DNA from 3 places in the Flavobacterium sp. FlaQc-49 genome. Region 3 is predicted to be linked to each of the others. Evidence: riboswitches for the same ligand, from Rfam matches in the RefSeq annotation. Region 3 holds a riboswitch; each other region holds the start of a gene.
The links. A riboswitch is a leader RNA that binds a small molecule or an ion and turns the genes downstream of it on or off. The one in region 3 is predicted to bind cobalamin.
Positions count from the first base shown of each region.

Region 1 (4,217 bases), on a different contig from region 3:
CAGAAATTGTTAAATTATTTAGAAGCGAAACCTATTTTAAATCTCGATTTACGCTTGGGAGAAGGAACAGGCTGTGCGATCGCTCTTCCAATTTTAAAATCTGCAGAAGCTTTTCTCAATGAAATGGCCACTTTTGAAAATGCCGGGGTTAGTCGCAAGTAAAGTAGTCGCAGTTTTCAGTTTCAGTCACAGCTTTCTATTTAATATAAAATTACATACTTGTTTTCAATGAAAAAAGAACTCCATATATTCTTCACAGCGCTCATGTTTTACACCCGGATTCCATGTCCAAAAAACATTGATCATAATCCGGATTATCTAAATAAAGCCACACGGTATTTCCCTTTGATAGGCTGGATTGTTGGAAGTATTTCCTTTTTGGCATTTTATGTTTTTTCTCTTTTTCTGTCGGTAGAAACTGCTGTGATACTAGCTTTTATTGCTTCTATATTAACTACAGGAGCTTTTCATGAAGATGGCTTTGCAGATGTTTGTGATGGTTTTGGAGGAGGCTGGACTAAGGAAAAAATACTACTGATAATGAAAGACAGCGCTATTGGTGCCTATGGTGCCATTGGTTTGATTTTGCTTTTTTTATTAAAGTTCAAACTGCTTTCAGAATCTATAGCACCTTTTCAAATTCAGGATTCAACAGCCCTTTTTCAAATTTTCTTATTGTTTATTTCAGCTCATGCTTTGAGTCGTTTGGCAGCGATTAGTATTATTTTCACTCATGAGTATTCGCGTGATGATGCTTCAAGTAAAAGCAAACCCATTGCTAAAAGCAATACCTGGAAAGAAATTTTGGGTTCCTTTTTCTTTGGATTAGTCCCCCTACTTGTGCTGTCCTATTTCAAATACCAGATTCTTTTGGTTTTAATTCCTGTTTTTTTGACCCGTTATTTTTTAGCGCGTTACTTTCAGAAATGGATTGATGGTTATACAGGCGACTGCTTGGGAGCTACGCAACAGGTGTGCGAAGTTGTTTATTATTTAGCACTTCTTTTGGTATGGAAATTTATTTAGTCCGTCATACCGAAACGCTCTGCGAAAAGGGCATTTGCTACGGACAGTCTGATGTTGCTCTAGCAGAACCTTTTGAACTTATTTTTGAAAATATCATTTCACAATTGCCACAAAAAGCGATTCTTTTCTCAAGTCCTTTACAACGTTGTGTAATTTTAGCAAAATACATTCAAAACGAAATCAAAACCATTTATTACCAGGAAGACAAAAGACTAATGGAAATGAATTTTGGAGATTGGGAAATGAAAAGCTGGAATGACATTCTACCCGAACAACTTAATCCGTGGATGGAAGATTTTGTGACTGTTCACGCTACAAATGGAGAATCTTTTATTGAATTACATGACAGAACCGGCGTTTTTTTATCAGAGCAAATTTCAAAAAAAGCAGAACAACCGATAATTGTTGTTACCCATGCAGGAGTCATCAGAAGCCTGCTTTGCCACCATACTTCACTCCCGCTGAAAGATGCTTTTCAGAATAAAGTCGATTTTGGACAAGTCGTCAAAATAAACCTACAGCTGTAAATTTGTTTTAGGAATTCACATAAAAAACAGACCAAATTTGAAAATTCAATAATTTTAACTTTATCTTTGCAAAAAATTTAAGGTTGTGTTACTGATTTATTTAGCACATTAAAAAGGGAATCAAGTAAAAACTTGAGCTGTACCCGCAACTGTAAGCTTAGTTCAGAAATGAATGCTTGTTGTTAACTACAAAACCACTGCTCGCTTTGGCGAATGGGAAGGTAAACAACAAGACGCGAGCCAGGAGACCTGCCTTTGTAACTAATATCGAACTCTCGGGAACAAGAGTGTAGAAATTATGACTTTAAAAAAACGGTTGTCTTTTTGTTTGCTCTTATTGTGTCAGATCCTTTTGGCACAGAACGATTCTATCACAAAATTAAAAGAAGTGATTGTTTCAGACACCAATCTTAAAAAATACTCCGGCACACAGTCTGTTCAAACCTTGAATGATTCGATTATCAATAAAAACGAGGCTTTGCTAACTGATTTATTAAATTATAATTCAACAATTTATTTTAAAGAGTACGGTCGCGGAATGCTTTCTACTGTTTCGTTCAGAGGAACCAGCGCTTCGCAGACTGCCGTAATTTGGAATGGTATTAATATCAACTCTCAAATGAATGGAAGTACTGATTTTAATACAATCTCAGGTTCTGATTATAACTCTGTCACCGTAAAAGCAGGTGGAGGGAGTGTCATTTATGGAAGTGGGGCAATTGGAGGAACGGTACATTTAAACAATGAATTAGGTTTTTATGATCGTTTTGAAAACACCTTAAGATTAAATTACGGGAGTTTTAACACCATTGGAGTTAACTACAAAACAAATATTTCAAACAAAAAATGGAGCGCTCAAATTGGTTTTTCTAAAAATAGTTCGACCAATGATTACAAATATCTGGATCGATATACCTGGAGAGGAGAACAACGTTGGAATCAAAATGGAGAATACGATGTTTTTACAATGAGTGCCAATTTGGGATATAAATTTGACGCTAAAAATAGTTTAAAATTATATAGCCAAACTTCTAATACAGATCGAAATACTTCTTTGATTACAGAAACAGATACTAAAAGCAAGTATATAAATGGTTTCAATAGAAATTTATTGGAGTACGATGGCGATTTTGGAAAATTGAAAGCAAATTTCAAAACCGCCTATATCTTTGAAAATTACCAATATTACGAAGATAATACAAAGGACTATTTTAGTTATGGTAAAACCGAAAGCTTGACAACAAAACTAGATTTAGCAGGCACACTATCTAAATCTATACAAATAAATGCTATCGTAGATTACAACCGAACTAAGGGATCTGGAACTAGTTTCGGAGATCATATTCGTGAAATCTTTTCAACATCATTACTCTTGAAGCAGGATATCTCTGCCGTTTGGAGAAATGAATTTGGTATTCGAAAAGAATTTACAGACAACTATAAATCACCCCTTTTATTCTCTTTGGGTTCATTCTATCAGTTTAGTAAATTATACCAGCTAAAATTAAATTTGTCCCGAAATTTCAGAATTCCAACTTATAACGATTTATATTGGGACCAAGGCGGTAATCCAGACTTAAAACCGGAGAATTCTTATCAGGCAGAAATTGGTAATATTTTTACTTTCAAAAACATTACACTTAGTCAGACCTTTTATTATATCAAAATAAAAGATTTACTGCAGTGGGTTCCTGGGCAAAATGGTATTTGGTCTCCACAAAACACAGCCAAAGTAGATAGTTATGGAGCAGAAACTCTGTTAAACTGGAAGGGCCATTTTGGCAAAAACTACTTTAGTGCAAACACTACTTATGCCTATACAGCATCAAAAGATGGCGAAACCAAAAACCAACTTTTCTTTGTTCCATACAACAAAGTCACCGGATCTGTTTCTTACTCAAGAAATAAAATAACTGCTTATTATCAATTCTTGCATAATGGTTTTGTATACACAAGAGCGGATAACAATCCAGATGAAATAATAAATGATTATAGTGTTTCAAATTTTGGGATCGATTATGATTTCAAAATTTTACAAACGTTCAAACTTGGCTTTCAGATTTTAAATATTTTCAATAAAAATTATGAAAGTTATGAAGACAGACCTATGCCGGGTCGCAATTTTAATATGTATCTAACCTTAAAATTCTAAATATTATGAAATTTAGCAAACTGCTTTTAATAACACTCAGCATCTCTTTATTTGTTTCCTGTTCAAGTGATGATGACAAAAACAATGATACTAATGTTGAAATAGAGAGTCCGTATAAAAATGGCTTTTTCATTCTAAATGAAGGAAGTTTAGGACAAGGTTCTGTTTCGTTTTTAAGTAAAGACTTAAGCACCTTTACAAAAGATGCCTACACTTCAGCAAATCCAAAGGACTTGATAGGGAAATATGTACAAAATATTTTCTTTGATGGTGATAAAGCTTATATCATCTCTGGTGGATCTAATGTAATTAATGTCGTAAACAGATATACTTTTAAATTAATTGCTAAAATCGACTCAGGACTAGCTAAACCAAGATATGGTGTAGTAAAAGACGGAAAAGCATATGTTACCAATGCCAACACTTATTACAATTTTGAAAAACCATTAGAAAATCCAAATGGAAATATAGATGATTATATTGCTGTAATTAATTTGACCACTAATACTGTT
Region 1 is NZ_JBIPCS010000004.1:367,547-371,763, reverse strand. It holds gene cobT (nicotinate-nucleotide--dimethylbenzimidazole phosphoribosyltransferase) at 1-162, shown strand, start outside; gene ACHRV3_RS11255 (adenosylcobinamide-GDP ribazoletransferase) at 229-1,026, shown strand; gene cobC (alpha-ribazole phosphatase) at 1,011-1,553, shown strand; cobalamin riboswitch at 1,617-1,825, shown strand; gene ACHRV3_RS11245 (TonB-dependent receptor plug domain-containing protein) at 1,852-3,705, shown strand; gene ACHRV3_RS11240 (YncE family protein) at 3,711-4,217, shown strand, end outside.
Region 1: another riboswitch for cobalamin. It lies ahead of ACHRV3_RS11245 (TonB-dependent receptor plug domain-containing protein); the one in region 3 lies ahead of ACHRV3_RS01620 (TonB-dependent receptor).

Region 2 (4,217 bases), on a different contig from region 3:
CCACTAATCAATTCGTGTTAATTCGTGTAATTCGTGTTTTTTTTAGGTTAGACTTTATCGGGATGTTTTTATAGCCACGAATCTCACAAATTTCCACTAATCAATTCGTGTTAATTCGTGCAATTCGTGTTTTTTTTTAGGTCAAACCTTATCCGTATGAAAAGAAGACTCATAGTCACTCTGTAGAAAAAAGTAATCCTTTCAATCCTTTTAATCTGTGGCAGATCTTTTTTTTTATTTCGCCACAGATTAAAAAGATTAGGAGGATTTTTTCTGGTTTGCGGTCTTGTGCTTTTGACTAGACAGAAATCTTCATAAAGACGCTGTAACTTTTGGACATGATTTAAATAACATTTATTTTTGAAGCTATTTTTTATTCATTTGCTTTTTTTTCATAACTTTAGTTATCAATCTTGGAATGAAAAATAAAATCTTAAATTAACCCTTTTAATTATAAAATTATGGTAGTACAATATAAAGGTGAGCAATACGGAAAGGAGACACAATTTACAATAAGAATCATTGGTAATAACCTTTCTAAAAGCAGTTCAAATTATCAAATAGATTTATTGGTAGGTGATAAACAATTGCCAACTTTTACCACGTCTATTCACCAGAGTTTATCAAATTGCCTGAAAGAGATCTATTTGTTCAGAAAACATAACGGGATTAAATTTGATGCTTCTTCTGAAGTTATAAATCCTAAATTAGTGCCTTACGATAAGGTTTTGTATGACTATAATAAATATGCTTTGTTTATGGCTTAGGTCATTTTACTTAGTAAAAATGCGGAAGACTGTCTATTGAGATGGTCTTTTTTTTGTTTTCATAGAGGAGGATTAGTGCTTTATAAAGAAAAATGTTTGACACGAATTTCACGAATTGGCACGAATTATTTTGTTGGTTGCGTTTTTTTGCTGCGTAATGTTTGTCCTTTCGAAAGTGGATAATTGGTACTTTACAAAGGGAAATGTTTGCCATGAATTTCACGAATTGGCGTGAATTATTTTGTTGGTTGTATTTTTTTTCTGCGCATAGTTTGTCCTTTCGACGAAGGAGAAATCACACTTGCTGAGCACTTTTTTTATGGAAAGTTCTGTGTGAATTTAAACGCGAGGAGCGCTAAGTTTTGTTCAAGGGTCGCAAAGTTTGGGGAAGTAAAAGTGATCTCTTTTGTGATAGAACTAAAAAAGCTTCAGATTGTCCTGAAGCTTTTGTTTGTAAACGAATGTTTTATGACTTTATAAATTCAAATCTTTAAAACCCGAAATTTCAGTAGAAACTTCCCCTAGCCATCCACCTTCGGCACGGTTTGAATTGTAGACTTTGATGAAGTTAATTCCTTGTAGTTTTACAGGGTTTCCTTTTTTATCTACGGCCCAATTGATATCGATTTGGGCTTTTTCGTCGGTGTTGGACCAATTGTCGGCATAGCCCCAGTCGTAGGCAGGGTTTACCCAATACGTGCCTGTTCCGGATTTATCGAATAGGTTGGCTTTTAAGAAAGTTCCTTTTAGGGTAATACTGGTGCCTTTCCAGGTTGGATAGAAAGGATTGCTATGATAAGCATTTTTAGAAATATAACCTGTTTGTCCTTGATTATCAGTCCAACGAATGTAATTGGGCTCCGATGGATTTTCAGGTTCGCTTTTGGGTTGGTAATACGTCAGCTCGTAATTTTTGATGGTTGTTGGTTTATTGTGCTCTGAGCCTGCAATTTCGTACCACTCGTCATCTGCTTTTCCGTTGTTGTTTACATCGCTGGAAACCATGATTATACCGGGTTCGGCCCAATTGCTGAACGCATTTCCAAGGACAATAAAATCGTTGCCTTCTTTATTGATAATCGTATGGTCAAATCCCATTACGATATAACCTCCAAATCCTCCAAGACTTACCAAGCTTCCTGTTGTAAGTGCCGTTTCTGCTTTTTTTCGCATGGTTTCGTCAGTGTCTTTTACAGTTGCTTCGGGTAGCGCATTTGTAAATTGCCCGGGAGCAGGAAAAAAATCAAAGACATTTTTGACTCCGTTCAGATAGGTTTTTTCTTTTACATTAACGGTGATTTTTTTAAAGATTTCACCGGAATTGTTTTTTACTCTAAAGTCAATTTTATAGGTTCCGGCTTGTGCAAACACGTACATTAGATCAAGTGTGGTCGCAATTATTTTTCCATTTAACAGCCAGGTATAAGTCACGTTATCCGGATTTTTAAGTTTAGGCTGGAGGTGAAACCATTGCATTTTTTCAATTGTAAAACCATTTGTTGGTTCATCAAATGTTACTTCCGGTAATACCACTTCGGAAGGTGTCTCATCTTTGGAACATCCAGTGAGGAATAGAGTTGTGGCTAATGCAATTAAAAATTTATTCATAAACGAAAAGAGTATTATTTTCTATTCTTGTTTTTGCTTTAAAAGCGAAAAAACGAAAACGAAAACCAAATTTGAATTTGATGTTTGTGTTCGGGCTTAAAGTTTTGCTCCACGAAAACTTTAAACTATTAAGCAGTGGCAGGTCTCCTGACTTGTTTCCATTTTGAGCAACCTTCCCACATTTCTAAAAATGCAGTGGCAAAAGATTAGATTTTGGAGATTTGAAAAATCAACAGCAATCTGTCAAAATGTTGCATGAAACTTACAGTAACGGGCTTGTTCAGGATTTGCACCTAATTCCCTTTTAATCAACTACACCGAAAAATGCAGTTGAACCATTGCGCGTACAAATGTAAATAAACTCTTTGGTGCTTTGAATGTTAATTTCAAAAAAAAATAAGTGTCTTTTTCGAGGTTCCTTTTTATAAGACAGCCCAAATAAATGGTAGAATAAATTTTTTAACGGCGGGTTATATAATACGAAATTTCTCATGATACTAAAACTATTTTTATATATTTGATATAGTAGAATGATTAAAAATAGATTGTTTTGAAGATGTATTGCTGAAAATGTTATAGTGTTAAGTCGTTGACTGATAATGTATAAATGTATTTTTTGTTAAATCAAGTAAAATTAAGCATTAGTATTAACCATTAATTAACCAATCATTGTATTATGAAAACAAAAATTATTTTAGTTGCTTTTTTAGTATCCCTTTTTATTTCTTGTCAAACAGATGAAATTGCTCAGGAGCCATCGGCTGTGGAGCAAAACAAAGAATTGAAATTTGCCGTTGATCCGGATGGCAAGATCTTACAAAATATTCCACCCGAAATTATCAGCTTAATGGTAAAGGAGTTTGAGTTATCGAATAAGAAAAGTGAAATCGAGATACTGAGAAATTCTTATGATTTTGAGACAGGGAATTTAACCAAAGAAGCAGCCGGAAGCGATGCTTATTTTAAAAAGTTGAATGAACTGGCCACTGAAAAGAAACTGACTGGCAAAGCAGCTGAAGCGACAAGTGGATATAGAGCACATGTAGCAGGTAAAGGTTGGTTGCCATGGACGCCATACGGACAAGTAATAGGAACAATTGGAGAAAGCAGACAATTGGAGGCTGTTGAATTTGGAGGTTACATTCCGAGTCCTATTTGTAAAATTGGAATTGCTCACGTAGAAGGACTTGGTTGGTACGATCAGGGATGTTCGAGAACATTAGGAACCGTTGGTTTAGGCAGAAGAATGGAGGCAATTCAGGTATATGCTGCAAGTTACTACAGAGCTTATGTGGCAGAATTAGGCTGGTTACCATGGGTAAGCAGTGGTCAGGTTGCCGGAACTGTTGGACAAAGCAGAAGAATGGAAGCTTTTCAGGTAACGAATTTTGGATACTAGACTACGGATATTAGTTCCCTAATTCAGGCAAGACTGCGAAATACTTTCTTTAGAATACACACAAAAACTCCTTAAGAAATTAAGGAGTTTTGTGTATATAAAATGATAATGAATCATTCTATTCGTACTTTAAGAATTTTAAAATATTGGTTCTTTCGGCTAAAGACAAGATACACCTCTCAATCCTTTTATGTTTTCGTCAAATAGGATCAACTAATTATTAACTAGCAGCTTGAATTAATTAGTAGGATCGCTCAACTTTACCGTTTTATAAATATCAAAAAGAATAAAAACTGCAGTAATAAGATTGGCAAATAAAAACAGGTCTAAAAAACCGCCATTTATAATTTCAAAGAGAGCAAGTATTAAAAACAGTGCAAATAAAAGCAGATTAAATATGCCGAAAAAGCAATAAAGAAAACTTAAACTTAATTTGTTCTTCT
Region 2 is NZ_JBIPCS010000003.1:504,434-508,650, forward strand. It holds gene ACHRV3_RS08625 (hypothetical protein) at 462-767, shown strand; gene ACHRV3_RS08630 (PKD-like domain-containing protein) at 1,242-2,375, opposite strand; cobalamin riboswitch at 2,495-2,730, opposite strand; gene ACHRV3_RS08635 (hypothetical protein) at 3,052-3,774, shown strand.
Region 2: another riboswitch for cobalamin. It lies ahead of ACHRV3_RS08630 (PKD-like domain-containing protein); the one in region 3 lies ahead of ACHRV3_RS01620 (TonB-dependent receptor).

Region 3 (4,217 bases):
AAATCCAATTGCATTTTTTTCTCGTCAGTTTTGGTGTCGATAACAAAAAGGTTTGAAGGTGTATCATAATAGTCACCGCGGGAACTCACATAAATATCACCACGACTGTCTATTTGCATACTAAAGAGATTTATACCCACGTCTATTTTTTTGATCTCAGTAAAGGTTTCCAGATCAATTACAGATACTGTTCTGTCGTAATTAGGTACACGGTAACCTCCGGAATTCGCTACATACAATTTGCCATTGTGTACGACCATTTGTTCAGGCTGATAGCCCACTTTTACTTTTCTTTTTATTTCTAATGTCGTAGTGTCGATCTCAGCTACAAAGCCAATCTCGGCATTGGGATCAATAGCCACGGGGCCTGAGTAGGAACTCACATAAGCCTTATTTTTGTAGAAAGCCATATAACGACAATTGGGTACATCAATTTTTTTGATGCGTTTTGCTGTCCACTTGTCTATTACTTCTATTTTGTTCGAGCAGTTTATCACGGCGTAAACCTTGTTCCCGTATATTTTTATATCATTACCTACGTCTCCTAACTCTTTTACAACTGTCGGATTGCGTTCAGAATAAATATCGGTTGTATAGTTTCCGGTCCTGTAATTAAAGATGTCTATACTGGCCCTGTTCATGCCCATATTACCCTCATTAAGGAGGTAAAAACCTTCTATTTTGCCGTCATTTCTTGGTGCGGCAACATTTTTGTCTGACGATAGAAAAATGGTTTCGTCTTCTCTGCAGGAAGTAAAAGCAAGAGCGATAAATAAACTTAGCAGTATTTTTGAAAGGTTCTTTTTCATAGCGCAATACTTATTATAAATTTAAACGTACGACCCGGCATAGGGTAATTGTAGATCACCTCATAGTGTTGATTGAATGCATTGTTAACTTCTACAGTTCCTTTAATTTTATAATTTTTAACTGCGAAAGCTTTCTGTACCGAAAAATCGTGGGTGTACCAAGGCTGTACTTCATTAACCTTTATGTTGTTTACGTTTCCATTAAAACGTTTCCCTACATAGATGTAACTGTAATTGAAGTTCCACGATTCGTAGTTGGCGTTTAGTATTCCGGATCCGCTGTGCCAAGGTGTATAGGGGATTTGGTCTCCGTAAGATGAAATTTCTAAGCCTGCGAATTTTGTATAATCTCTGCTTTCAGAATAGGTATAAGTCAGATTGGCGACTAAGTTTAGTTTGTTAAAATGAGTTCCCATATTCAGAACAGATTCTATTCCTTTTCCTTTAACTTGTCCGATATTGGTCATCATCCAGCGGAATAAATTGCCTGTTGGTGCTGCTACGATTTTATCTTTGGTATTGGTATAATAACCGTCAACCTGAATCGAAAAGGCATCGAAAAAACCTTTCCCTACAGGCAAATTGTAGGTAAAACCAAGGTCGTACTGGTTCATATACTCCGGTCTCAAAGTACTGGAGCCAACCATGGTGTAATACAAATCATTAAAAGTGGGCATTCTGAAAATACGTTTTGCAAACGCTCTTAGATTAAAATCATGTCCTTTAAATGGAGTGTAACCCAAAAACAGCGCGGGTGTTACTTCTGTTTTATCCGGAGCTTTTGCATTGTAGCGCACCTCTTCTTGTACATGCGTACCTACAAGACTTCCCAAGACTTTAAGTCCTCCAAGTCGGTAGGAACTGGCAAGAGAAACTAAGGCGGTATAACGTTGTGGATAAGAAAACAAAGTTTGGATTCCTTTTCGTGTTGCGTTTAATCGGTTGTATTGCAGATCTGTGGACAACGAAACATCCCACGTTGGTGTTATACTGTACATATTAACGGCAGAAAAATAGATTTCCTGTTGGTAGTAACTATCGTCAGATTGGGCGCCTTCGGTTACTGTTTCTCCTAAAATTCGGGTCGTATCTCGGGCAACATAATGCGTGTAATCGTAGGCGTATTTTGCTCTGGCCTGAAATTTATACTTCTCGCTAACTTCTTTCACTAAAAATGCCTGAGCGAAAAAATTCTTATCGTATTGTCTGAAACCGTCTTTAAACTTATTCGCCACGATAGCTCCCGGTGCTCCCCTATCTGAATCATAATAATAGACCTTGGCATCCCAGGAACCTTTATTTATTTTTCCGTAAAGCCCTGATTCTACTCTTAAAGCTTCAATATCACTGTTCATTCGGGTCGCTGTAGTGTCATAAGCCAAAGAACCATCCTGATTGTTTCTGGTGTATCTGTATTTGTACTGCCCATTAGACTTGATGTATTCCGAACTTACACTCATACTTACTTTGTCGCTCAACTTCTGTTCCCATCTGAATGAAGGATTGATGTAGTTGATAGACATCGTTTTGTAACGTACTAAAAGATTCGTTTTTTTGGTACCTTCAAAAACAGGTCGTTTCGTTCTTAAGTAAATCGTAGAGGCAGCAGCAAAGTCTTTGGCAGATTGAAATATTTCGCTTTTTTGTCCATTGTACATGGTCAAGGATTCCATGTCGTCTAAGGAATATTTCCCTAAATCTGTCACTCCGTTTTGTGCATTACCCAGTTGAATTCCGTCATAAAAAACACCTACATGATGGGTTCCCATATTACGGACATCAACCGTTTTAAGGCCACCAAGTCCGCCATAGTCTTTGATTTGGGTTCCAGCAAAATATCGTAATGCGTCGGCAACGTTATGACTGGCCAGGTTTTCTAGTAATTTTCCTGAAAGCGTTTGTACGGGAATTACTTCCTGAAAAGGTTTTGATTTTAGGACGACCTCTTTTAAAACCCGTAAACTGTCCTTTTTTACCTGAGCTTGAGGTAAAAACGGGATCAATACAATAAAAAAGAATACAAGCGTTTTTGTGGTATTATGCATCACTGATTTTATTAAATAAACTTTCAGAGATGTAAATAACAAGAAGCAATAAGACACATTCCGTCTATAAAAATAGCAGGGAATATTCTTGTTCTTCAACTTTATACCACGAAAGTCTTAAACTATGTGATTATGGCAGGTCTCCTGACTTATTCTATCTTTAAAACAGCCTTCCCATTCGCTGTAGCAAACAGTGGCATTAGTAACGTTTAAAGACTTATATAGAACTTACAGTAGCGGGTCTGCTCAGGATTTACACCTGATTCCCTTTTAACTATTCTCTAAAAAAACTTAGAAAAATAGACCAAAATCTGCGGCAAATATACAATTATCTTTATAATATTAAGAACTATTTAATACAATTGCTCTTACCCTAATAAAATAAAAACATCTTCCGAGTGAAAAGACTTTTAATTACTGGTATGTTATTGAATCTAAATAAGTAGAAAACAACAAAAAAAATAAAACCAAAAAGCCGAAAACGTAAGTTTCCGGCTTTTTAAATTTTTGGAATTTGGAATTTGAATTTTGGAATTCAGACTTTTGTCAATTCCGAGATACTAAAAATCAAACAAGTTGCTCCATTCTCTATTTTTCGCAATTTTGTCATACTGAGGGACGAAGTATCTTCACGAGTAATTCCGTAAAGTAAAGCGCAACGGTATGGATTCAGCAAACGTAGATCCTTCGTTCCTCAGGATGACAAACTGTGCAGAGTTTCTGGTGCGATTTCTCGACTTCGCTCGAAATGACAAAAAAACAAATTAGCTTTTGGAATTTGGAATTTGAAATTTCAAATATTAAAATTTAACTCCTCTTATCCGGTCTGATAATCATTCTCAAAGATTGATCTCGTGCAAAATAAGCCACCATCCAATTCCAGAACGTATTCAGTCTGTTTCTATAAGTAATTAACGATATTAAGTGTATAAACAACCAGATAATCCAGGCGAAAAATCCTTTAAAATGCCATTTTGGACTTGGTAAATCTACTACAGCTTTATTTTTTCCTATAATGGCCATCGAGCCTTTATCGTTGTAAGTAAAAGCTTTAAGAGGTTTGTTATGAACCATCGCTTTAAAGTTCTTAGCCAGATTCAACCCTTGTTGAATGGCAACCTGAGCAACCTGAGGATGCCCGTCGGGGAATTTTTGATCTCCAGCTAAAATAGCGGTATCACCAATAGCATATACATTTTCAAGACCATTGACTTTATTGTATTGATCCGTTGCCATACGTCTGCCACGACCATAACTTTCTGTTGGAATACCCTCAAAAAGTTTAGCCGAAACACCGGCTGCCCAAATTAGATTTTTGGTCTGAATCGTTTCTCCGTTAGCAAAATGCACGGTATCATTAATA
Region 3 is NZ_JBIPCS010000001.1:391,694-395,910, forward strand. It holds gene ACHRV3_RS01615 (DUF5074 domain-containing protein) at 1-809, opposite strand, end outside; gene ACHRV3_RS01620 (TonB-dependent receptor) at 806-2,854, opposite strand; cobalamin riboswitch at 2,971-3,178, opposite strand; gene ACHRV3_RS01625 (NAD(P)/FAD-dependent oxidoreductase) at 3,662-4,217, opposite strand, start outside.